Linked DNA regions of Saccharobesus litoralis. The protein of the gene in region 2 binds, or shares a complex with, the protein of the main gene of each other region. Links are inferred from orthologs where the notes say so. Each region holds a gene or a part of one and is shown on either strand. Other genes may lie near its edges.

Region 1 (10,903 bases), 1.6 Mb from region 2 along the record:
TGGCTGTTGTATGGCTTGCCTTTGGTTTTGGCTAGTATTTTGCTAGTTCCTTTTTTGCAGTTGGCGTTATCTACTTGGTGGGTGCTAGCACAAACATTAGTTTTAGGTAGTTTGTTAATGACTGCCTTGGGGTCAATTGCAAGTGCCATGTTACTTGGTTCACGTAAAGGTAGTGGTATTTTAGCCTTGTTAGTGATCCCTTTACTAATACCCGCTTTAATTTTTGCTTCGGCAGCGGTTGATGCTGCGGCTCAGGGTATTCCTGCACAAGGCCCTATGCTGATGCTAACAGGGCTAGCTGTATTAGGTATTACTCTGGCGCCAATAGCGACAGAACATTCTTTAAAATTAGTCATGAGTTAAACGTATGTTTAAATGGTTACATCCTTACGCTAAACCGGAAAAAGCGTATGAACTTTCGAATCGCATTTACTTTTGGGTCATGCCTTTTGCTGCACTATGTTTGATCATAGGTTCAATTTGGGGCTTAGTTTTTGCGCCAACAGATTATCAGCAAGGTGAATCTTATCGTTTAATTTTCTTCCATGTTCCTGCCGCTATTTGGTCGATGGGCGCCTATACATCAATGGGAATTGCGGGTTTTTGCGCATTAGTTTGGCAAATTCGCACCTTAGAATTAGCCGTTATCGCAATAGCACCTATTGGTGCCGTTTTTACAGCGTTAGCCCTTGCGACGGGGGCTATTTGGGGAAAACCCATGTGGGGAACTTGGTGGGTGTGGGATGCTCGCTTAACATCTGAACTAATTTTATTGTTTTTATATATCGGTGTTTTTGCCCTGTATTTTAGTTTTGATGATAGACGCACAGGAGGCAAAGCCGCTTGTATTTTAGCTGTCGTTGGGATTGTCAATGTACCTATTATTCATTATTCAGTTGAATGGTGGAATACTTTGCATCAAGGAGCCACTATCTCCAAATTTGAAAAACCATCAATGCCTGCAGAAATGTTGTGGCCATTGCTGATTAATATTTTAGGGTTCTTTTTACTCTTTACAGCATTAACGAGTTATCGATTTGCTACTGAATTGGTTAAATCTGAAGCTCATCGCAAGTGGGTATTAAAACTCGTTCGACAAATGGCAAAATAACGGAGCGAATATGCAATTTAGTAGTCTTAATGATTTTTTCGCTATGGGTGGCTATGCCGGCTATGTTTGGTCGGGTGTAGGGCTCGTTTTTACTCTGTTGGCTTTACTATATTGGTTATCGATCAAAGAGCGTAAAGCCACTTTTAATCAAATAGAAGAAAAGCTACGTATTGAAAAATTACGTCGTCAACAACAAAACTCTGAAATGACATTATGAATTCAAGACGCAAACAACGTTTATTAATTGCAAGTATATTAGTCTTAGGTATTGGGGCCGCAACGGCGCTTATTCTTACCGCACTCAGTGAGAATATTGATTACTTTTATACACCGGGTGAAATCATAAACGGCAAAGTGATTGAACAGGGGGGCGAAGAAAAAACCATAATGCCGACTGTCGGTCAACGATTGCGTATTGGTGGTATGGTGGTTGAAGGCTCAGTGAAGCGTTCTGATACCGATCTTAATGTCAGCTTTGATTTGGTCGGTTCTGGTGGGGTTGTAACCGTAACTTATAACGGTATTTTACCGGATCTATTTAGAGAAGGTCAGGGGATCGTAGCGCAAGGTCATTTACGCAGTGCGACTGTTATTGAGGCGTTTGAAGTTTTAGCCAAGCATGATGAAGAATACATGCCACCAGAAGTGGCAGAGGCTATGAAAGGGGTTAAGCACCAAAAGCCGACTTACACAGATGAGCAATTAGGAAAATAATATGCTGCCAGAAATTGGACACTTTGCGCTGATTTTAGCGCTTTTTTTCTCGATCGCTCAAGCTATCCTACCAATGTGGGGAGCACAAAAACGTAATGCGGCATTAATATCATTAGCTAGGCCATTAGTCTCGGGTACATTTTTGCTGGTGACATTGGCTTTTATTTGTTTGTCGTGGGCTTTCTACGTCAATGACTTTTCCGTGGCTTACGTTGCTAATAACTCCAATAGTTTACTTCCTTGGTATTATCGTTTGTCCGCTGTTTGGGGCGCGCATGAGGGTTCACTTCTATTATGGATTTGGATTTTAGTACTTTGGTCATTGGGCGTTTCTGTTTTTAGTCGCCAGTTAGCCGATGAAGATGTTGCTCGGGTTATCTCTGTACTTGGATTTATTGCAGTTGGATTTTTAGCTTTTATCTTAATCACATCAAATCCATTTGATCGTACTTTTCCTGCTTATCCTGTCGATGGCCGAGATCTAAATCCGTTGCTACAAGACTTTGGTTTGATCATTCATCCTCCTATGCTTTATATGGGCTATGTTGGATTTTCTGTTGCTTTTGCTTTTGCTATTTCAGCGTTAATTAGTGGCAAGCTTGACGCAACTTGGGCTCGTTGGACTCGTCCATGGACATTGGCTGCATGGGGCTTTTTAACCTGTGGTATCGCGTTAGGTAGTTGGTGGGCATATTATGAATTAGGCTGGGGTGGCTGGTGGTTTTGGGACCCTGTAGAAAATGCCTCTTTTATGCCTTGGCTAGCTGGTACTGCATTAATCCATAGTTTAGCAGTAACGGAAAAACGCAATGCCTTTAAAAGTTGGACTTTGTTGCTTGCTATTACCGCGTTTTCTTTAAGCTTATTAGGCACTTTCTTGGTTCGGTCTGGCATTTTGGTCTCTGTGCACGCTTTTGCGAGCGATCCCGAACGAGGCTTATTTATTTTAGCTTATTTGATAGTTGTTATTGGCGGCGCTTTAACTTTGTATGCTGTACGAGGATCGCAGGTGACCAGTACACATCGTTACCGTTTGTTTTCGCGTGAAGTCTTGTTGTTTATCAATAATATTTTATTAGTGGTTGCTTTAGTGGTGGTGTTATTGGGTACCTTGTTACCACTGGTTCATAAAGAAATTGGCTTAGGTTCGATCTCAATTGGTGAACCATTCTTTAATAATGTTTTTGCCTATTTATTTGTTCCTTTCTCATTGGTTTTAGGTATTGCGCCATTAATCCGCTGGAAACAAGATAAACTCACACGTAACAATAAAGCCATTTTATCGGCAATCGCTGTGACTTTAGTTTTTGCGCTAACCTGTTATTTCGCATACGCCATCGACAATATCTGGACTTTATTAGGTGTAACTTTAGCACTTTGGATAACAGTCTTAACCATTTGGGAAATTATTCAGAATACCAAAGGTGAACCAAACCGTTTAAGCAAATTGCCTTTGTCTCATTGGGGGATGGTGATGGGACATGTTGGTTTTGCATTTTTAATTGCGGGCATTGCGTTGACAACATTCGGCACGGTTGAAAAAGACGTGAGAATGGCACAGAGTGACAAAGTTAATTTAGGTCAGTACCAATTTACCTTAGATCGCATTCGCGAAGTTAAAGGGCCTAATTATTCTTCTTTTGTCGCTGATGTTAGTGTGCAAAAACAAAGCAGCTTGTTTACGTTACACGCGGAAAAGCGTTACTACCAAGTTAAGTCTTCTGTTATGACTGAAGCGGGGATTGATGCCGGATTTACTCGAGATTTATATGTAGCGTTAGGTGAACAATTTGACGATGGCTCATGGGCTGTGCGCGTTTATGTTAAGCCTTTTGTTCGTTGGATTTGGTTAGGCTCAATATTTATGTGTATTGGCGCAATTTTGTGTATTGCAGATAGACGCTACAGAACAGTGTTATCTCTTCGTTCAAAAACGGTTGCTGTCTCATGAAGAAAACCTATTTAATCATTCCAATAATTGCGTTTTTAGCAATATCTGTATTCTTTTATAAAGGCTTATTTTCTGATCCAACCAATATAGAAAATGTCAGTTTACATCGAGATTTTCCGGCATTTCACTTAGGCGATTTGATGGATAGTAAGGTGCAGCGCGATGAATCTGAGTTTATAGGAAAAGTAACACTGGTTAATGTTTGGGGGACTTGGTGCGTAACTTGTCGTATTGAGTTGCCATTCCTAACTCAATTGCGCGAACAGCACAATATGCGGATTGTGGGCGTTTACTATGATAATGCTGCCGATGCGGCATTTGGTGAAGTTGATATACGTAGTACGCGTTTAGAAGTAAAGCAAATGTTAGGGCAGTTAGGCGATCCATTTATCTACAACGTATATGATAAAACCCGCGATCTATCGCTTGATTTAGGCATTACAGGTGCACCTGAAAGTTTTTTAGTCAACAAGGCAGGAAAAATTATTTGGCATCGCCGAGGTGATATAAACTCGCGTATTTGGCAATCAGAACTTAAGCCCTTGTTTGAGCAAGCTTTGGCTGAATAAGGAAGGTTACAAGATGTATACAACTCTAATTAGAAGCTTATCTTCTTTAATATTGAGCTGTTGTATTTTTATGGTTAACGCTGAAGTTCATGAAAATTATCAGTTCGAAACAGATAAACAACAAACCCTTTTTTTACAGTTAACGAAAGAGTTACGTTGTCCGAAATGTCAAAATCAAAACATTGCCGATTCTAATGCGGGAGTCGCTTTAGATTTAAAAAACAAAACGTATCAGCTTGTTAAAGAAGGCAAAAGTAAAGACGATGTTATTGATTACATGGTTCAACGTTATGGTAATTTCGTTACTTACAAACCACCAGTAAATACTATCACTATTTGGTTGTGGTTAGGCCCAGCTTTGGTTGCGGGGCTATTGTTTACCACAGTCGTTGTGCGCAGTCGTAGAAAACACCCCAGTTTAACTGACGACTCAGAAAGTAAACCAGTAGTTGAGCAAAGTAGCCAACCTAGTTCTGCCGCGTTACAGCAGGCTAGAGAACTATTAAGCAAGAATAAACAACAAGGAGCTAAAGATGACTGATGCATTGCTTGCAATAGCTCTATTATCGCTTATTAGTATAGGGTACTTGGCTTTACCCATTAGTCGTATGCGTAAAGCGCAGCTAAACAACGACGAATTACTAAAAAACAATGAACAAAAAATTCTGCTACAAAAACAACAAGAGTTTGATGAAGATTTAGTTGCTGACCGTATGGCTCAGGATGAATATGAGCAATCAACTCAAGATTTAACGCTTGAGCTTGCCAGTTTAATAGAGCGGCAAAATCAACAAACTAAACAAGTTGGTGTTAAATTAAACGCCGTGATTGCGGTGCCTTTTATCATTGTGGTTTTATCGATGGGTTTTTATTTGTTTCAAGGCAAAATGCAGCAATTGGAACAATGGCAATCAGCGGTTGCACAGCGCGCTGACTTAGGGCAAAAAATCGTTATGGGTCAAGGTGGCGATGTTACTTTTGAAGATTTACGAACCTTTTACTTAGGCTTGCGCACCAAACTTGCTGAACAACCGGATGATGCAATCGGGTGGTTATTACTCGGCCGAGTTGCTGCTTCAATTAATGATGTCGAAGCGGCAATTAAAGCGCTTGAACAATCACTTAAATTGGAGCCGAATAAACGCTCTACGCGTTTAAGTTATGCGCAAACGTTAATTGCAACTCAACAAGATAATTATTTGCATAAAGCGAAGCAAGTCCTGCAAGGGTTGTTACGTGATGATGGTAGTGACGTTGAATCTGCAATGTTACTTGGTTATGTAGAGAATCAGTTAGGCAACCATAAAATAGCAAAAGTGATTATGGCTGAGGTACTCGAGCGTCTACCGGCCAATGATGAACGTCGCGGCCTAATTTTACAGGCCATTCCTTCTTTAGCCAATGGTGAGCAAGTCGCTGATAATTCTATGGAGTCGGTTTCTTCTATTGCTAGCAAAACGGTGACAGTTAAATTGGCTGGACTTAAAGATAAAGTGGGTCAGTATCAATGGCTGTTTGTCTTTGCTAGACCTGCTAAAAAAGGACCGCCTTTTGCAGTGAAAAAGATACCTTTAGCCTCTGGTTTACCAAACGAAGTGGTATTGTCAGATAAAGATGCCATGATAGCCAGCATGAATTTAAGCAGTCTATCAACCGCTTATATCAGTGTTCGTTTTTCAAAAGATGAAGAAGTTAAACTAGATGATGATGAAATTGAATTTCACTCGTCATTAACTACGTTAAATTCAGATAGCAATACAGATATCGTTTTTTAAAATAGTTCGGTATAAGAAAATACTTAGGTAAAGCAATGCAGCTTAAAACGAGTTTAGTGGCCTTTATTGCCATTTTAGCCTCAGGGTGTAGTTCGCTCCCCGAACAAGAGTCTAATAAACAGACCAGTCAGGTTTCTAATTCACAGGTTGAAAGTGGTGACACTGTTGATAAACGTGATCCATTGGAATCAATTAACCGTGAAGTTTGGGATTTTAATTACCAAGTATTAGATAAACACGTGTTAAGACCCGTAGCTGTCGGGTACCGAGATTATATGCCGTTGCCAGCGCGTAAAGGTTTGGTTAATGCGACAGATAACTTAGATGAAACCGCAGCTATTTTAAATAACTCATTGCAGGGGAAATTTAGCGATGCGTTGACTAGTCTAGGTCGCTTTACCATTAATTCGACTCTTGGTGTTTTTGGTCTTTTTGATATTGCGAGTAAGCTTGGCTTAGAGCAAAAACATGAAAGTTTTGAAGAAACTCTAGGCGTTTATGGTGTCGATACGGGCCCTTATCTTATGATGCCAGCCTATGGCCCTACAGATGTACGCACTACCGCTGGTGGAGTCGTTGACGGAATGTATTTACCTTTATCTGATTTGAATATTTGGGCAAGCGTGGGGCGTGTATCAGTTAAAGCACTAGAAGCCCGTATTCAGTTGATGGATCAAGAAGCCTTACTTGAGGACAGTTTTGACTCATATACTTTTGTTAAAGAAGCTTATTTTCAACGCTTAGAATACAAAGTCAAAGATGGCAAAGTTGCAAAACCGCAAGAGAGCAAGCAAGACTTAGAGGATTTTGAAGCCTTTGAAGAGGAGCTTGAGGGATTAGAAGGACTTTAAACTTAATTCATAATATATCGGGCTATTAATCAATTAGCCCGATATCGTGCTTATATAGTCTTATCGTGCAGATTTTAGGATCTATTGCCTGCGCTAGCTCTATAATTTACCTAAATAGAGGTTAGTAATGAGGCTTCTTCTGCAACTAGAACCAACCCCTAAGCACGAACGCTTTGACTCACTATTATTTGCTAATATTTATTTTTCTGTGTTTTGCTCGCTTTCATCTTCTGCTTGTTTTGCCGCTTCGTGTTCATATTTTTCAATGGCTCGCTTTAAGTTTTTCTGTGCCATAAACAGCATCATAGGGTTTATTACCAAAGGGTAGGTGACGACGATAGCGACCATAGGCAGTAACATGGTCCAACCTTGTAATTTTGCCACAATAAAGAAAAGCGCAGTTAAGATGATCAATTTAGCAATGTTGAGCAATAGCTTTTGCGGTACAGACAATAAAGAGATGGCAATGGCCAATATTTGTATACGGTTTGAAAATGAATACTTTTGTAATGCAGGTACTTGAGAAGATGAAAAATATAAAGCCATAAAATAGTGCTGTCTCGATTTATTGAACGTTTATTTTACCGTCCGATGTAAAAAGCACATAGAAACATTTGTTATGTATTGATAGGTTTATTTCTATTGGTATTAATGCTGATAAGTATGTTGCTAATGATAATGCTTACTATTAGTAAACCATTGAAAAATAAAGAAAAAAGTTGATTTAGGTCAAATTGGGTTTATACTTTTGACATCTTCCAGAAATAACTGGACATATGCCTAACAAGGGGGCGTTGACTAAAGATGAAAACAGATAACCAACTTATTGTTTTACTTAACGAAGTTCTAACTGCCGAGTTAACTTCTATAAACCAGTTTTTTTTACATGCGCGTATGTATAAAAATTGGGGACTGTCTGCTTTAAATGAAAAATGCTACAAAAAATCGATTAAGGATATGAAACAAGCCGATGATTTGATTGAGCGTATTTTGTTTTTAGAAGGATTACCTAATTTGCAACGTTTAGGCACGTTAAAAATTGGTGAAAAAACGGATGAAATGCTTAAGTGTGATCTAACGTTTCAATTAGAGCAGGTTCCATTATTAAAACGAGCTATTGCTGAATGTGAGAAAGCGCAAGATTACGTTTCACGTGATTTACTGGAAGAGATACTCGAATATGAAGAAGGTCATATTGATTGGTTAGAAACCCAAGAGTATCAAATTTCTAGTATGGGTATTGAAAATTACCTGCAAGCTCAACTTTAGGAGATAACCATGAAAGGTAATAAACAAGTTATAGACGCGTTAAATACATTACTGGCTAATGAGTTGTCGGCAATGGATCAATATTTTATTCATTCACGCATGTACGAAGATTGGGGATTGAATAAATTGTATGAGCGCATTGCTCATGAATCTGATGATGAAAGAGATCATGCGTCAAAACTCATTGAGCGTATTCTATTTTTAGAGGGTACGCCAGACATGACAACTCGCGATGGTTTGTTGATTGGTAACGACGTTCCCAGCATGCTAGAAAACGACTTAAAGGTTGAATATGCAGTTGGTAAGTTATTGAAAGACACCATTGCGCTTTGTGAAAAAGAGCAAGACTATGTGAGCCGTGATCTATTAGAAACGCTACTCGAAGAAACTGAAAATGACCATGCATATTGGTTAGAGCAGCAGTTGCGTTTAATTAAAATGTTGGGCTTACCAAACTACTTACAGTCTCAAATGTAGTCTTTTGGGCTTATGATTAGGCGTGCGTTGCGCCTAATCATCTCTTATAACCTTTCTTTTATCTATTTGGCTTTAATTTTACTAGCAAATTTTTTCTCTATTCTTATAATTGAGAACAATTCTCATTAATAAAAATAAAACTCATGAAAAAACTTCTACCACTACTCACTTTAGGGTTAGGACTAATTGCGTGCTCTGAACAAAAATCTGCACAAGTTGAATCGCAACAGGCTGAAAAACCACCTGTCGCTCAAACTCAGACTGTTAATATTTATTCGTACCGTCAACCGTTTTTGATTGAACCTATCTTGGAAGCCTTTACCGCAGAAACTGGCATTAAAACTAACGTGGTTTTTGCTAAAAAAGGTTTAATTGAACGATTGAAGCGCGAAGGTGAGCATACAGAAGCTGATATTGTTTTAACGTCTAACCTTAGTGCGTTATTGCAATTACAAGAAGAAGCATTAACACAAAAAATTGTTTCTGCAGAAGTTGAACAAAACGTACCCAATCAATTTCGTGATGAGCATGGCCAATGGATTGCATTAACTAAACGTACGCGCAGTATTTATTCGGCAAAAACCTTAGGTGATCTGTCTAATATTAATTACGAAGATTTAGCTGACCCGAAATATAAAGGGCAAATCTGTACTCGCAGTGGTAAGCACCCGTACAATTTAGGTTTAGTGGCGTCTATGATTGCTCACAATGGCGTAGAGCAAACGCAAGCATGGCTAGAAGGTGTTAAGGCGAATTTAGCTCGTAAGCCACAAGGGAATGATCGTGCGCAAGTTAAAGCGATTAAAGAAGGGCTTTGTACGCTATCTTTGGGTAATAGTTATTACCTAGGGAAAATGGTAATGGATACCGAGCAAAAAGCCTGGGCTGATGCGGTTAATATTAATTTCCCTAACCAGTCTTCACGTGGTACGCATATTAACGTGAGTGGCGTTGTGTTAACTAAACATGCTAAAAATCAAGATGCAGCCATTAAGTTGATCGAGTTTTTAACTCAAAACAAAGCACAGCAAATCTATGCTTCGGTTAATATGGAATATCCAGTCAAACAAGGTGTTGCACTATCTGAATTAGTGGCATCTTGGGGTACATTTAAAGAAGATAAAATTGCTATTGATAAAATCAGTCAATACCGTAGCGATGCATTAAAATTATTAGATCAAGTTCAATTTGATCTTTAATTTATCATCTAAAGGCTAACGGGCGTCGTTAGCCTTCATTCAATATGTGCCTCAACGCAAAGCACGTCTCTATCTAATTATGATTATTCGCTATAAGTAACTAATTATTCAGTCTTGAATTGATTTATCTGTTTGCCTACTATGCAAATAGTTACATTATGTTAACCCAATATTTACACCGTCTATAAAAATATTATTGATGTGGCACTAACATAAGCAGTTGTAATTCCTAATTTAAGTCATAACAAAAACAGAGAAAACAAAATGCTTATTCGTAACGTAGTCTTCAATCGATACGTGTTTCTTTTGATTATATGCGAGCTATTATTGTGCTTAGCCGTGCAATTGTAGTGCTCATCTTACTCTTACCTATCCTATACTGATATAGCGCTGTCTAGTCTTCTTTCTGTTTTCGCACAGAGTAAGACGAGCCCCTAATTAGGTTGTGTTAGTTACATGATAAAGTTGCTATGTTTAAGTTTTTAATTTTTTTACTTTATTTTATGAGCGCTTGCTGTTTTTCGGCTGAGCCGCAATGGCTAAAAAATACCCAATCTGTATTAGTTGTACTAGCTCATCCAGACGACGAAACATGGTTAAGTGGCTCTTTAGCTTTGTTTAGCCAGCAAAAAAAACACATACAAGTGATATATGCGACTTCGGGGGGTGCTGGTAAAGACAGATCGGGCAGGGGACTTTCCGGTGCAAATTTGGCTAAAGTTAGAGAGCAAGAAAGTATTGCCGCATTAAAAAAGCTAGGGGTTAAATTGCCACCTATTTTTTGGCGTTTGGATGACAAACAACTTGAAGCTGTTGATTACGCTAAGCAAATTGAACAGCAATTAAAATCGCTATCGGATAAACGCCACTACGAACTTTTTATTAGTTTTGGTAAAACCGGAATAACAGGCCACTTAGATCATATCTTTATTGGCGAGCAAACATTAAATTATTGGCGAGACCATCAAAATAGCCCTTACTTTTTAC
Region 2 (10,872 bases):
CGCATCATATGTAGATAAACAACAACGAAAAACGCAGAAGCACCCGTTGAATGCATATATCGTAATAACCAACCGTAGTCGACATCACGCATGATATATTCAACCGAAGCGAACGCACCTTCTGCTGAAGGAACATAGTTCATGGTTAACCAAATACCCGTAACAATTTGGTTTACAAGTACGATAGTGGCTAAAAATCCAAACACATACCAGAAATTCATATTCTTTGGCGCTGGATATTGTAGAGCGTGCATATTTGCAACGCGCATCATTGGAATGCGATATTCAATCCAATCAAGTAAATTTTTCCACATGGTTAGGCAGCCCCCTGCTCTTCACCAATAAGAATGGTGTTATCGTCAATATAATAATGAGGTGGGATAACCAAGTTTGTTGGCGCTGGAACACTTTGGAAAACGCGGCCAGACATATCAAACTTAGAACCGTGACAAGGACAGAAGAAGCCTGAAGGCACACCTTCAACTTGCGCATCAAATCCATCCTGAATGTACTGTGGTGAACACCCTAGATGGGTACAAATACCCACAGCAACTAAAATTTCAGGTTTAATAGAACGATGGCGATTTTGAGCATAGCTTGGCTGCTGCTCAACTTCAGAACCGGCATCACGTAATTGACCTTCATGTTTTTCTAGTTGAGTGATCATTTCTGGTGTACGGCTCACGATCCACACAGGTTTACCACGCCACTCAACACGTAACATTTGGCCAGGTTCAATTTTACTGATATTGACTTCAACTGGAGCTCCAGCAGCCTTTGCTTTGGCGCTGGGATTCCAAGAAGCAATAAAAGGAACAGCTGCTCCTGCTACTCCAACCCCGCCAACAACTGATGTGGCAACGGTTAGAAAGCGACGACGACTGTTATCGACAGGCGCATTACTCATCCAATATTCTCCGAGACTTTAACTTTATAATTTGTTGTTCTGCCCTAAAAAACAGCAGTGTTTTTCAACGGGCAAAAAATTGGCTAAATGATATAAAAAAACCCGTATTTATGACAGGAAAAATATAAAAAATCAGTGTCAAATCTAGGCGTTAAGTTGAATTAGATCAAATTCAATATAAATCAATCAAAAAATAGCCAAAAAAAAGCCCAGTAAACACTGGGCTTTTTTGAATTTTTGACAAAATCGATTAACGTTTTGAGAATTGTGGACGCTTACGCGCTTTCTTAAGACCCACTTTCTTACGTTCAACAACACGTGCATCACGAGTAACATAACCCGCTTGACGTAGAGATGAGCGTAAAGACTCGTCAAATTCGATTAATGCACGAGTGATACCATGACGGATTGCACCCGCTTGACCAGTCATACCGCCACCAGTAACAGTTACGTAGATATCAAATTTTTCAGTCATATCAACTAACTCTAAAGGTTGACGAACAACCATACGAGAAGTTTCACGACCAAAGAAAGTATCTAATGAACGTTTGTTAACTGTAATGTTACCACTGCCTGGACGTATAAATACGCGAGCAGTAGAGCTTTTACGACGACCAGTACCGTAATATTGAGTAGTTGCCATTGCCTATTGCTCCCTATTAGATGTCTAATACTTGAGGCTGTTGAGCCTGATGATTATGCTCTGCGCCTGCGTAAACTTTAAGTTTACGATACATAGCGCGACCTAATGGGCCTTTAGGCAACATGCCTTTAACCGCACTTTCGATGATCATTTCTGGCTTTTTAGCTTGTAATTTATCAAAAGTAATCGATTTTAAGCCACCTGGGAAACCAGAGTGAGCGTAGTATACTTTGTCAGTAAACTTAGCACCTGTAACCACAACTTTCTCGGCATTAACAACAACGATGTAATCACCAGTGTCAACGTGAGGAGTGTACTCAGGCTTATGCTTACCGCGTAAACGACGAGCGATCTCTGTCGCAATGCGACCTAATGTTTTACCTTCTGCATCAACAACATACCAGTCGCGTTGTACAGATTCAGCTTTCGCAGTAAAAGTTTTCATTATCAAATGAACCCAAACTCTAAATTCTTTATATTTGAGGCGTTCGCCTCCCCAATTTATGCCTGAAAACCCCTTCGAGAATTCAAAACAAAGGCCTGTCTAATGACAGCCTGGATGGGCTGGGGGCGCGCATTATACAAAAGAGGCTGATAAAGATCATCAACTATTTTGAAATTGTTGAAAAAATCGTCATCATTAAGGGATATGGGGGCGCGCTAAATATTCATGCGATTGCATTTCCTGCAACCGACTACGGCAACGTCTAAATTCAAACTCTAATGTACCACTACTGTATAGGTCTTCTATTGATACAGCTGATGAAATAATCAATTTAACGTTACGCTCGTAGAATTCATCAACTAGCGCTAAAAAGCGCCTAGCCGCGTCATCATTACTTTGTCCCATTTGTTTTACGTTGCTAAGTAAAACACTGTGGTAAATACGGCTTATTTCCATGTAATCAGTTTGACTACGTGCGGTTTCACAAAGGGCTGAGAAATCAAATAACGCCACACCATCACACTGCGCTCGACAACTTATCATGCGATGCTCAATTTCAACTTGAGTATCTCGCTCCACAGGCTCGACAGCTAATTGAGTAAAATATTTTAATAGATTTTGGTCGGCGATCTCATCAAGCGGTGAATGATAAATCTCTGCTTGGGTTAGCGTTCTTAAACGGTAATCAACCCCATGATCAACATTCACGACTTCACAATTTTGATTAATCAAGTCAATGGCAGGCAAAAAACGGGCGCGCTGCAAACCGTTTCGATACAATTCATCAGGCACAATATTGGACGTAGCGACTAGAACCACATCAAGTTTAAACAACTTCTCAAACAAACCGCCTAATAACATGGCATCCGTTATGTCTGAGACAAAAAATTCATCAAAACAAATGATTTTTGCTTCTTTAGCAAATTTAGCGGCAATAATATCCAGCGGATCGGCAACATTTTTCAGTAATTTTAGCTCGTCATGCACACGATGCATAAAGCGATGAAAGTGAACACGCATTTTATTGTTAAACGGCAAACACTCAAAAAACGTATCCACTAAATACGTTTTACCGCGACCAACACCGCCCCAAAAATACAAACCTTTAACCGCTTGCTGTGGCGGCTTAACAAATTTAGCTTTAAGTTTGCTAAAAAAGCTAGACGATGAGACTTGATCCTGAGCGACTAAATCATCATATAACCTTTGTAAATGATTAATGGCATTTTCTTGTGCTGGGTCGTGATGAAAGTCAGCGCGTTGGAGATCGGCTTGATAACAAGCTAAGGGCGTTTTTTTAGCAGACATAGTGTAATGATTGCTTGCCATTACTCGATATAGTCAAAGCGATCAGGTTTTAGGGGCAGGTTTCTAGTTCCAGACGAAACCTAAGTACCTACATCCATGTAGGCAAAGCCGTCAAGCTTCGAGACCCCATGAGCATATGCTCTATTATGTGATTGGGGCGAGTAAGCGCTGACAATGAACCATAAGACCTGAGTGAGAAGACTATAAATTGCAAGCTAAATGATTGAACATAAGCTAGAATTTACCATGCAGGCTGAAGTAAATGAACTAATAGAAGGTAATAAACTATGACATGGATAACGGGTGTACTTATTTTTGCCGTTGGTACATTAACTGGTTTTTTCGCAAACCGTTTCCTATCACTGAGTAGTCGTCAACAACAAGCGCTACAAAATGAATTACAACAAAACCAACAAGAGCAAGATGCACTTAAGCAAGAATTAAGCAACTATTTGGCCGGCGTTGAGCAATCATTTAAAACGCTAGCAGAGCAAGCAATGCAAGCCGCTCAAACTGCCAATACGTTTGGGGCTAGCGTCAAAGCGTCAGATTCAAAAGGGGAAGACTTTATTCCCTACTTTGGTTCAGATGTTAGTGAAGGGCTCAAAGAAACAAAACCAGTTGAGCAGTTAAGTAAAACAGTACAAAAATCTGATGAAACCAACGCTCCGCTCGATTACTCAGCGGGCAACTCAGGTATTTTAGTATCAGAAGAGAGTAAATAAATCCCTACTTTTCTGAACTTTTAAACCTAGCTTAAGTCTAGATGCATAACAAAAGGCCTGCTTATATGTAGAAAATATAACAGGCTTTTTTAATGAAATTAGTCAGTTAGTTACGGAGTTTTAATTTGATCATGTCGATTTTCAAATTTTCCAAAATATTAGTTATCTCGGCTTGTCTAGCCGTTGCCCCTATGAGTAACGCGGCAATTCCTTGGTTTGGTCAAGACGAAAAGCAACCTTCCTTAGCCCCAATGCTCGAAAAAACCACCCCTGCAGTGGTAGATATCATGGTACAAGGAACTAAAGCCGAAAAGCAGCAGTTACCTGAACCGTTACGACGCTTCTTTGGTAACCAGGCTCCGCAACGCGAAAGACCTTTCCGCTCGGTCGGTTCTGGCGTCATTATTGATGCAGATAAAGGCTATGTGGTTACCAACCACCATGTTATTGACGATGCTGATGAAATTATCGTGACGTTAAAAGATGGTCGCGAATTTGAAGCTAAGAAATTAGGCTCAGATCCGGAAAGCGATGTCGCATTGTTAAAAATAGAAGCTGATGATCTCACTGCGGTTAAAATAGCTAATTCAGACAAACTGCGGGTCGGTGATTTTGCCATCGCTATCGGCAACCCATTTGGTATCGGCCAAACTGTTACCTCAGGTATTGTTAGCGCGCTAGGGCGTAGCGTATTCGGTATGGAAAAACTAGAGAACTTCATTCAAACCGACGCGCCAATTAATAGCGGCAACTCAGGCGGTGCCTTAGTTAACTTTAAAGGCGAATTAATTGGTATCAACACTGCGATTATAGGCCCTAATGGCGGCAGTGTCGGCATTGGCTTTGCCATTCCTTCTAACATGATGAAAAACCTTGTTGAACAAATCATTCAATTTGGTGAGGTTAAGCGTGGCGTATTGGGTATATCCGGTCGTACCATAGATGCTGAATCAGCTAAAGAGTGGGGCTTAGATACACCGCAAGGGGCTTTTGTTGAACAAGTTTTCCCTGATACTGCAGCAGCTGAAGCTGGACTAAAACCAGGTGATGTCATTGTATCAATCAATGGTAAACGCAACTCAACCTTTAACGAACTGAGAGCCAAAATCGCGACCTTTGGTGCTGGTAAATCAGTAACTTTGGGAATTGTGCGTGACGGTAAAAATATCGAAGTGGAAGTGGTATTAAAAGAATCATCAGCAACTAAAGTTGAAGCAGCAGCTATCCACCCACAATTAGAAGGGGCTAAACTAAGTAATCATGAAGATGGCGGCATCACGATAGACAGTATAGCTGATGGCGCACCAGCGCAAATGATCGGCTTAGAGCAAGGCGATAAAATCATCGGCATTAACCGGATGCGGATCGACAACATTGCTGAATTACGGGAAATGTTAGATGGTAAGCGCGGCTCATTTTATTTAAATATTGTACGTGGCGACACCCCACTGTATATTTTCATTAGATAAGATACAGTCATAGTAGATACTCAAAGGGCTAGCTTACTGCTAGCCCTTTGTCGTTAATAGACATGAATATACAAAAAACCTTTGACCATATTAAAAATACCGTCACCTTTATCGCTAAATCGTTAGGTATTGGTTTCATTATCGCCGCTCTTTTGTTTGCTTTTTTTCCAGAACTCAAAAAGAACAATGCATTATGGCAAAGTTTTTTTGCAGCCAACGAACCCGATTTTCGCCCCGTGAGCTATGCCATGGCAGTCAAACGAGCAGCACCGGCTGTAGTCAATATTTATACCCGTACCACGCAAACCACCAATCGCTTCATCTATAACATTACACGCGAAGTACAGGGATTAGGCTCTGGGGTTATAGCGTCTGAAAAAGGATTTATCTTAACCGCTGCTCACGTTGTTAAAGATGCTGATTTAATCGGCGTAGCGTTACAAGACGGGCGTATTTTTGAAGCGCAGCTGATAGGAACCGATCCCGCCAACGACTTAGCTGTGCTGTATGTAGAAGCGAATAATCTGCCTGTCATTCCAATAAATAAAAACCGAGCTATTCAAACAGGCGATGTCGTACTAGCAATAGGTAACCCATACAACCTTGGTTTAACCATTACCCAAGGTATTATTGGCGCAACCGGTCGCTCAGGTCTTATGTCTAACAAAGCCATCAACCTTGATCATTCAGATTTTATTCAAATGGATGCGGCAATTAATGATGGTAACTCAGGCGGTGCCTTAGTTAACTCTCTTGGTGAGTTAGTTGGCATAAACTCAGCAAAGCTCGCACCACTCAACCAGCAAACAACCTCTCAAGGGATCTTTTTTGCGGTAAACGCTCACTCAGCATTAAAGATTATGGATAGAATAATTGAGAACGGTCGTGTAGTGCGCGGTTATTTAGGTATTTCTGGTAGCGCTTATGGTCTACCTTCGGAGCTTAAACAATCAGAAGAGGCGTTTGCTATTTTAGTCAACGAAGTCGAGAGCGATAGCCCCGCCGCACAAGCAGGCTTACAACCAGGTGATTTGATTTTTGAGTTAGCTGGTGCACCGATTGTCGAACCAAATGATGTGTTAGAGTGGTTAGATAACACCAAACCTGGAACACAAGTTAAAATTCGATTAATACGTAAAAATATCATCCTAGAAAAAACCGTCATCATGGGCGAAGACCCAATAACACGCCGCTTGCGAGACTAGTTATACAAAATTGGCGATGCGAGATTAGCTATGCAAGAGCGGTTAAATAACGTTGAAGTTGAACTATTTTACAACGAACAAAAAAGCCCGCATTAAATCGCGGGCTTTAAATCGAAAATCACATCACAAGTTTAAGCTTTAACTGACCCGCGTGACCTTAGCCCCCAAGCCTGCAAATTTTTGCTCTAAGTTTTCGTAGCCTCGGTCTAAATGATAAATGCGATCAACCACTGTCGTCCCTTCTGCGACTAAGCCTGCTATCACTAAACAAGCCGAAGCCCGTAAATCAGTAGCCATCACTTGCGCCGCTGACAATTGCTCAACACCGTGACAAATCGCGGTATTCCCTTCGAGCTCAATATTAGCCCCCATCCGATGCAACTCAGGCACATGCATAAAACGATTTTCAAATATGGTTTCTGTTACTTTTGCAGAACCGTTAGCAACACAATTTAATGTGGTAAACTGCGCTTGCATATCCGTAGGAAAGGCTGGATGAGGAGCCGTTTTAATATTAACGGCTTTTAATTCACGACCTGTCATATCCAAACTAATACTATCTTGCGTCGTTTCGATTAACGCACCTGCTTCTTTGAGCTTAATAAGCACAGCATCTAGCATTTCTGGGCGGGTATGAGTACAGCGAATTTTACCACCTGCAACGGCTGCCGCGACTAAAAATGTCCCAGTTTCTATGCGATCCGGCAAAATAGAGTGCTGCATACTTTGCAATGACTGCACGCCTTCAATCGTGATTTTATCCGTACCAGCGCCTTGGATCTTAGCCCCCATTTTAATTAGGCATTCAGCTAAATCGACAATTTCAGGTTCACGAGCGGCGTTTTCAAGTACGGTTGTACCTTCAGCCAAAGTCGCCGCCATTAATAGGTTTTCAGTGCCGGTCACTGTCACTGTATCAAATAAAATGCGTGCACCTTTTAAGCGGCCGTCCACTTTCGCTTTAATGTAACCTTGCTCAACAACCACTTCGGCACCCATTTGCTGTAAGCCATGGATGTGTAAATTGACCGGTCTCGCACCTATTGCACAGCCACCGGGCAAAGACACTTGAGCTTCGCCCATTCGCGCAAGCAAAGGACCAAGCGCCAAAATAGAAGCGCGCATGGTTTTAACTAACTCATAAGGAGCAATACTCGATGTCAAGCTAGACGCATCAAGTTGCACGCTATCGTTATCACATTGATTGCTTATACCCAGCTCGGCAAGTAATTTAAGCGTTGTATTGATATCTCTTAGTTGCGGCACATTAGTAAAAGTGACTTTATCAGCAACCAAGATACTTGAAAAAAGAATAGGAAGAGCGGCATTTTTAGCGCCGGAGATGCGTACATCGCCCGATAACGATGCACCACCTTCAATCTGCAATTTATCCATTAACGGAAAACCTGATGGTTAATGAGAGAATTATAATTATAGTCAAAGCGATCTGGTTTTAGGGGCAGGTTTCTAGTTCCAGACGAAACCTAAGTACCTACATCCATTTAGGCAAAGCCGTCAAAGCTACCGCGTCCTGCTAACGCCCCTCGCTTAAAGCGCCTACTTTTGGTACCTGCATCCATGCAGGCAAGCTTCGAGACCCCATGAGCATATGCTCTATTATGTGATTGGGGCGAGTAAGCGCTGACAATGAACCATAAGACCTGAGCGAGAAGACTATAACTAGAAATTTAAAAGCTTATGCTTACGATATTCTTCTTCGGTGAAGGCTTTAATGGCAACAGCATGAATAGTGCCATCAGCGATCATATCCATTAATGGGGCATATATCGCCTGCTGACGCTTTAATGAGCGTTGACCTGCAAATGATTCCGAAACGGCTACAATCTCAAGGTGAGAGCCTTCAGCTTTAACTTGAATATCGCTGAGGTCTAACGAATCGTTAAGAAGTTGTTTAATCTGTTCAAGATCCATAGAAATTATTCGATACCTAAAATGTCAATAACGTTACTAATGCTGGCTAACTTAACCAGCTCATCAGTAACATTATGCCATTTTAATTCGACGCCCGCTGCTTCTAATAGTAATTTTTGTTTAACAAGCCAAGCTAAGCCAGCGGTATCGGTACTAAATTCAGCCATATCTAAACTCAAAAAATCATTCTGAGGTTGTGGAATGGATAACCCTTTAAAGTTATCGAATCGGCTTAATTTGCCCACTAGCTTTACAACATCACTTTCTACGGTAATGCTTAACATACTATTGCGTATCCTGCTGCTTTAACACGAGAGGTTTTTCGGCTTTGCTTTTTAGATCGGCTATAACAGCCTTAATACCCGAACGCTTAATCGCCTCATTAATTTCTTTTCGTTTGGTATCTAACACTGAAATACCTTCGGCATCCATGTCGTATGCGCGCCAACTGATTGCACCAGTATTTTTATCTTCTCGCTTACGAAATTTAAAATACAAATCGATATCTGGGCGGCCCGGTTCTATGATTTTACTCTTAACTACCACAATATTAAGATTAGAAAAGTCTTTGCTTGGTTCAACCGCGACACTTTGTGTTTGACGATAGGTTGAAAATACCTGAGCGTAAACGGTTACCATGTAGTCTTTAAATACTTGAACAAATTCTCTTTTTTGTTCCGTCGACAGTTTTCGGAAGTGTTTATTGCCTAATACCTTATATGACGCATAGGTGTAATCAATATGCGGTAATAGCTCTTCACTAACAATCACTTTTAAATGATCAGGATTTTGCTTAATCGTATCTAATTCTTTATCAAATCGATTAAATGCACTTTGCGCCACATTTTTTAATAAAATATAAGGGTCTGCTTCCATGGCAGCTTGTGCCATAGACGAAATACCAATACATACAAAAACAAATGTTAGTGCAACGTACTTTTTAATTTTAACTAAGTTCATACTTTTAAATAACTCCTAACACATCCCTATGCTTAGTCATCGTTTTGACTAAATAAAAACTGTCCAATAAGTTCTTCTAATACTAACGCAGACTTGGTGTCTTCAATAAAACTACCCGGCGCTAATATTTCAATACCGTCGTCCACGAATCCAGGCTCTAAGCCTAAATACTGCTCGCCTAATAGACCTGCAGTTAAAATACTCAACGAGCTAGTCTCTGGGAAATCATTGTATTGTTGGTAAATATCCATAGTGACAACCGGCACATAATCGGTGCGGTCCAATGCAATACTAGAAACTCGCCCTACAACAACCCCACCAACCTTGACAGGACTTCTGACTTTCAAACCACCTATATTGTCAAATTTGGCTTTAAGCTGATAGGTTTCAGAACTACCAACAGAACTTGAGTCAGCAACTTTTAAAGCGAGCACTAAAAAGGCGATAAAGCCAGCTACGATAAACAAACCAACACCGAACTCCAATTTACGGTTTGTCATTATTATTCTCCAAACATCAATACAGTTAACACAAAATCTAATCCCAAAACAGCCAGAGATGAGTGCACAACGGTTTGCGTTGTTGCTTTACTAATCCCTTCTGAAGTGGGTATACAATCATAACCTCTAAAAATAGCAATCCAAGTGACGACAAAGGCAAAAACGACACTTTTAATAAAGCCATTCATCACATCGTCGCTGAAATCAACAGATGCTTGCATAACAGCCCAATAAGCACCTTCATCAACGCCAAGCCAGTCGACTCCCACTAAGTGTCCACCAAAAATTCCCACAGCGCTAAACATAAACGCTAACAGCGGCATGCTATAAAAACCCGCCCAAAAGCGCGGCGCAATAACACGTCTTAGCGGATCAACGGCCATCATTTCCATGCTAGTTAACTGCTCAGTGGCTTTCATTAACCCAATTTCAGCGGTTAACGCAGAGCCTGCACGGCCTGCAAAAAGCAAGGCGGTCACCACTGGGCCTAGTTCACGTAACAGTGACAAGGCGACCATAGGACCCAAGCTATTTTCTGCGCCATAACCTATGAGTATAGTATAGCCTTGCAGCGCTAAAACCATACCAATAAACAAACCACTAACGACAATAATCGCTAAAGACTGAACACCAACAACATATATTTGTCGAACAACCAAAGGAAAGGATTTTGAGATATTTGGTAATGCAAACAAGGCAAAAAACAGCATTACCCCAGCTCTTCCCATGGTTGTGACTTGCTGAATGACACCACGCCCTATTTGAGTTATCACTTGAG

Evidence for each region.
Region 1: the proteins of C2869_RS20575 (region 2) and C2869_RS13575 are in contact, whole or in part, in a cryo-EM structure (PDB 8I8X), measured with the Escherichia coli proteins. The link is inferred for Saccharobesus litoralis from one-to-one orthologs.

The regions. Positions count from the first base shown.
Region 1 is NZ_CP026604.1:3,764,614-3,775,516, forward strand. What follows is about bases 5,078-8,063. They hold C2869_RS13575 (MlaA family lipoprotein), read left to right. Parts: upstream 5,078-6,155; coding sequence 6,156-6,971; downstream 6,972-8,063. Other genes in these bases: ccmI (c-type cytochrome biogenesis protein CcmI), read left to right, coding at 5,078-6,120; C2869_RS13580 (DUF6170 family protein), read right to left, coding at 7,170-7,517; bfr (bacterioferritin), read left to right, coding at 7,776-8,063. In the rest of the region: heme exporter protein CcmB, read left to right, coding at 1-363; C2869_RS13540 (heme ABC transporter permease), read left to right, coding at 368-1,111; heme exporter protein CcmD, read left to right, coding at 1,122-1,328; cytochrome c maturation protein CcmE, read left to right, coding at 1,325-1,825; C2869_RS13555 (heme lyase CcmF/NrfE family subunit), read left to right, coding at 1,827-3,776; C2869_RS13560 (redoxin family protein), read left to right, coding at 3,773-4,345; C2869_RS13565 (cytochrome c-type biogenesis protein), read left to right, coding at 4,359-4,886; more of ccmI, read left to right, coding at 4,879-5,077; more of bfr, read left to right, coding at 8,064-8,240; bfr (bacterioferritin), read left to right, coding at 8,250-8,717; C2869_RS13595 (extracellular solute-binding protein), read left to right, coding at 8,861-9,916; C2869_RS13600 (PIG-L deacetylase family protein), read left to right, coding at 10,387-10,903. UniProt on the Escherichia coli protein: Involved in a phospholipid transport pathway that maintains lipid asymmetry in the outer membrane by retrograde trafficking of phospholipids from the outer membrane to the inner membrane.
Region 2 is NZ_CP026604.1:5,380,730-5,391,601, forward strand. What follows is about bases 7,758-10,712. They hold C2869_RS20575 (MlaC/ttg2D family ABC transporter substrate-binding protein), read right to left. Parts: upstream 9,595-10,712; coding sequence 8,920-9,594; downstream 7,758-8,919. Other genes in these bases: murA (UDP-N-acetylglucosamine 1-carboxyvinyltransferase), read right to left, coding at 7,758-8,097; C2869_RS20565 (BolA family protein), read right to left, coding at 8,383-8,634; C2869_RS20570 (hypothetical protein), read right to left, coding at 8,640-8,918; mlaD (outer membrane lipid asymmetry maintenance protein MlaD), read right to left, coding at 9,627-10,094; mlaE (lipid asymmetry maintenance ABC transporter permease subunit MlaE), read right to left, coding at 10,097-10,712. Also shown: C2869_RS20520 (cytochrome b), read right to left, coding at 1-314; petA (ubiquinol-cytochrome c reductase iron-sulfur subunit), read right to left, coding at 317-907; rpsI (30S ribosomal protein S9), read right to left, coding at 1,158-1,550; rplM (50S ribosomal protein L13), read right to left, coding at 1,567-1,995; cell division protein ZapE, read right to left, coding at 2,191-3,303; C2869_RS20545 (YhcB family protein), read left to right, coding at 3,591-4,028; C2869_RS20550 (DegQ family serine endoprotease), read left to right, coding at 4,160-5,497; C2869_RS20555 (trypsin-like peptidase domain-containing protein), read left to right, coding at 5,560-6,702; more of murA, read right to left, coding at 6,841-7,757; more of mlaE, read right to left, coding at 10,713-10,872. UniProt on the Escherichia coli protein: Involved in a phospholipid transport pathway that maintains lipid asymmetry in the outer membrane by retrograde trafficking of phospholipids from the outer membrane to the inner membrane.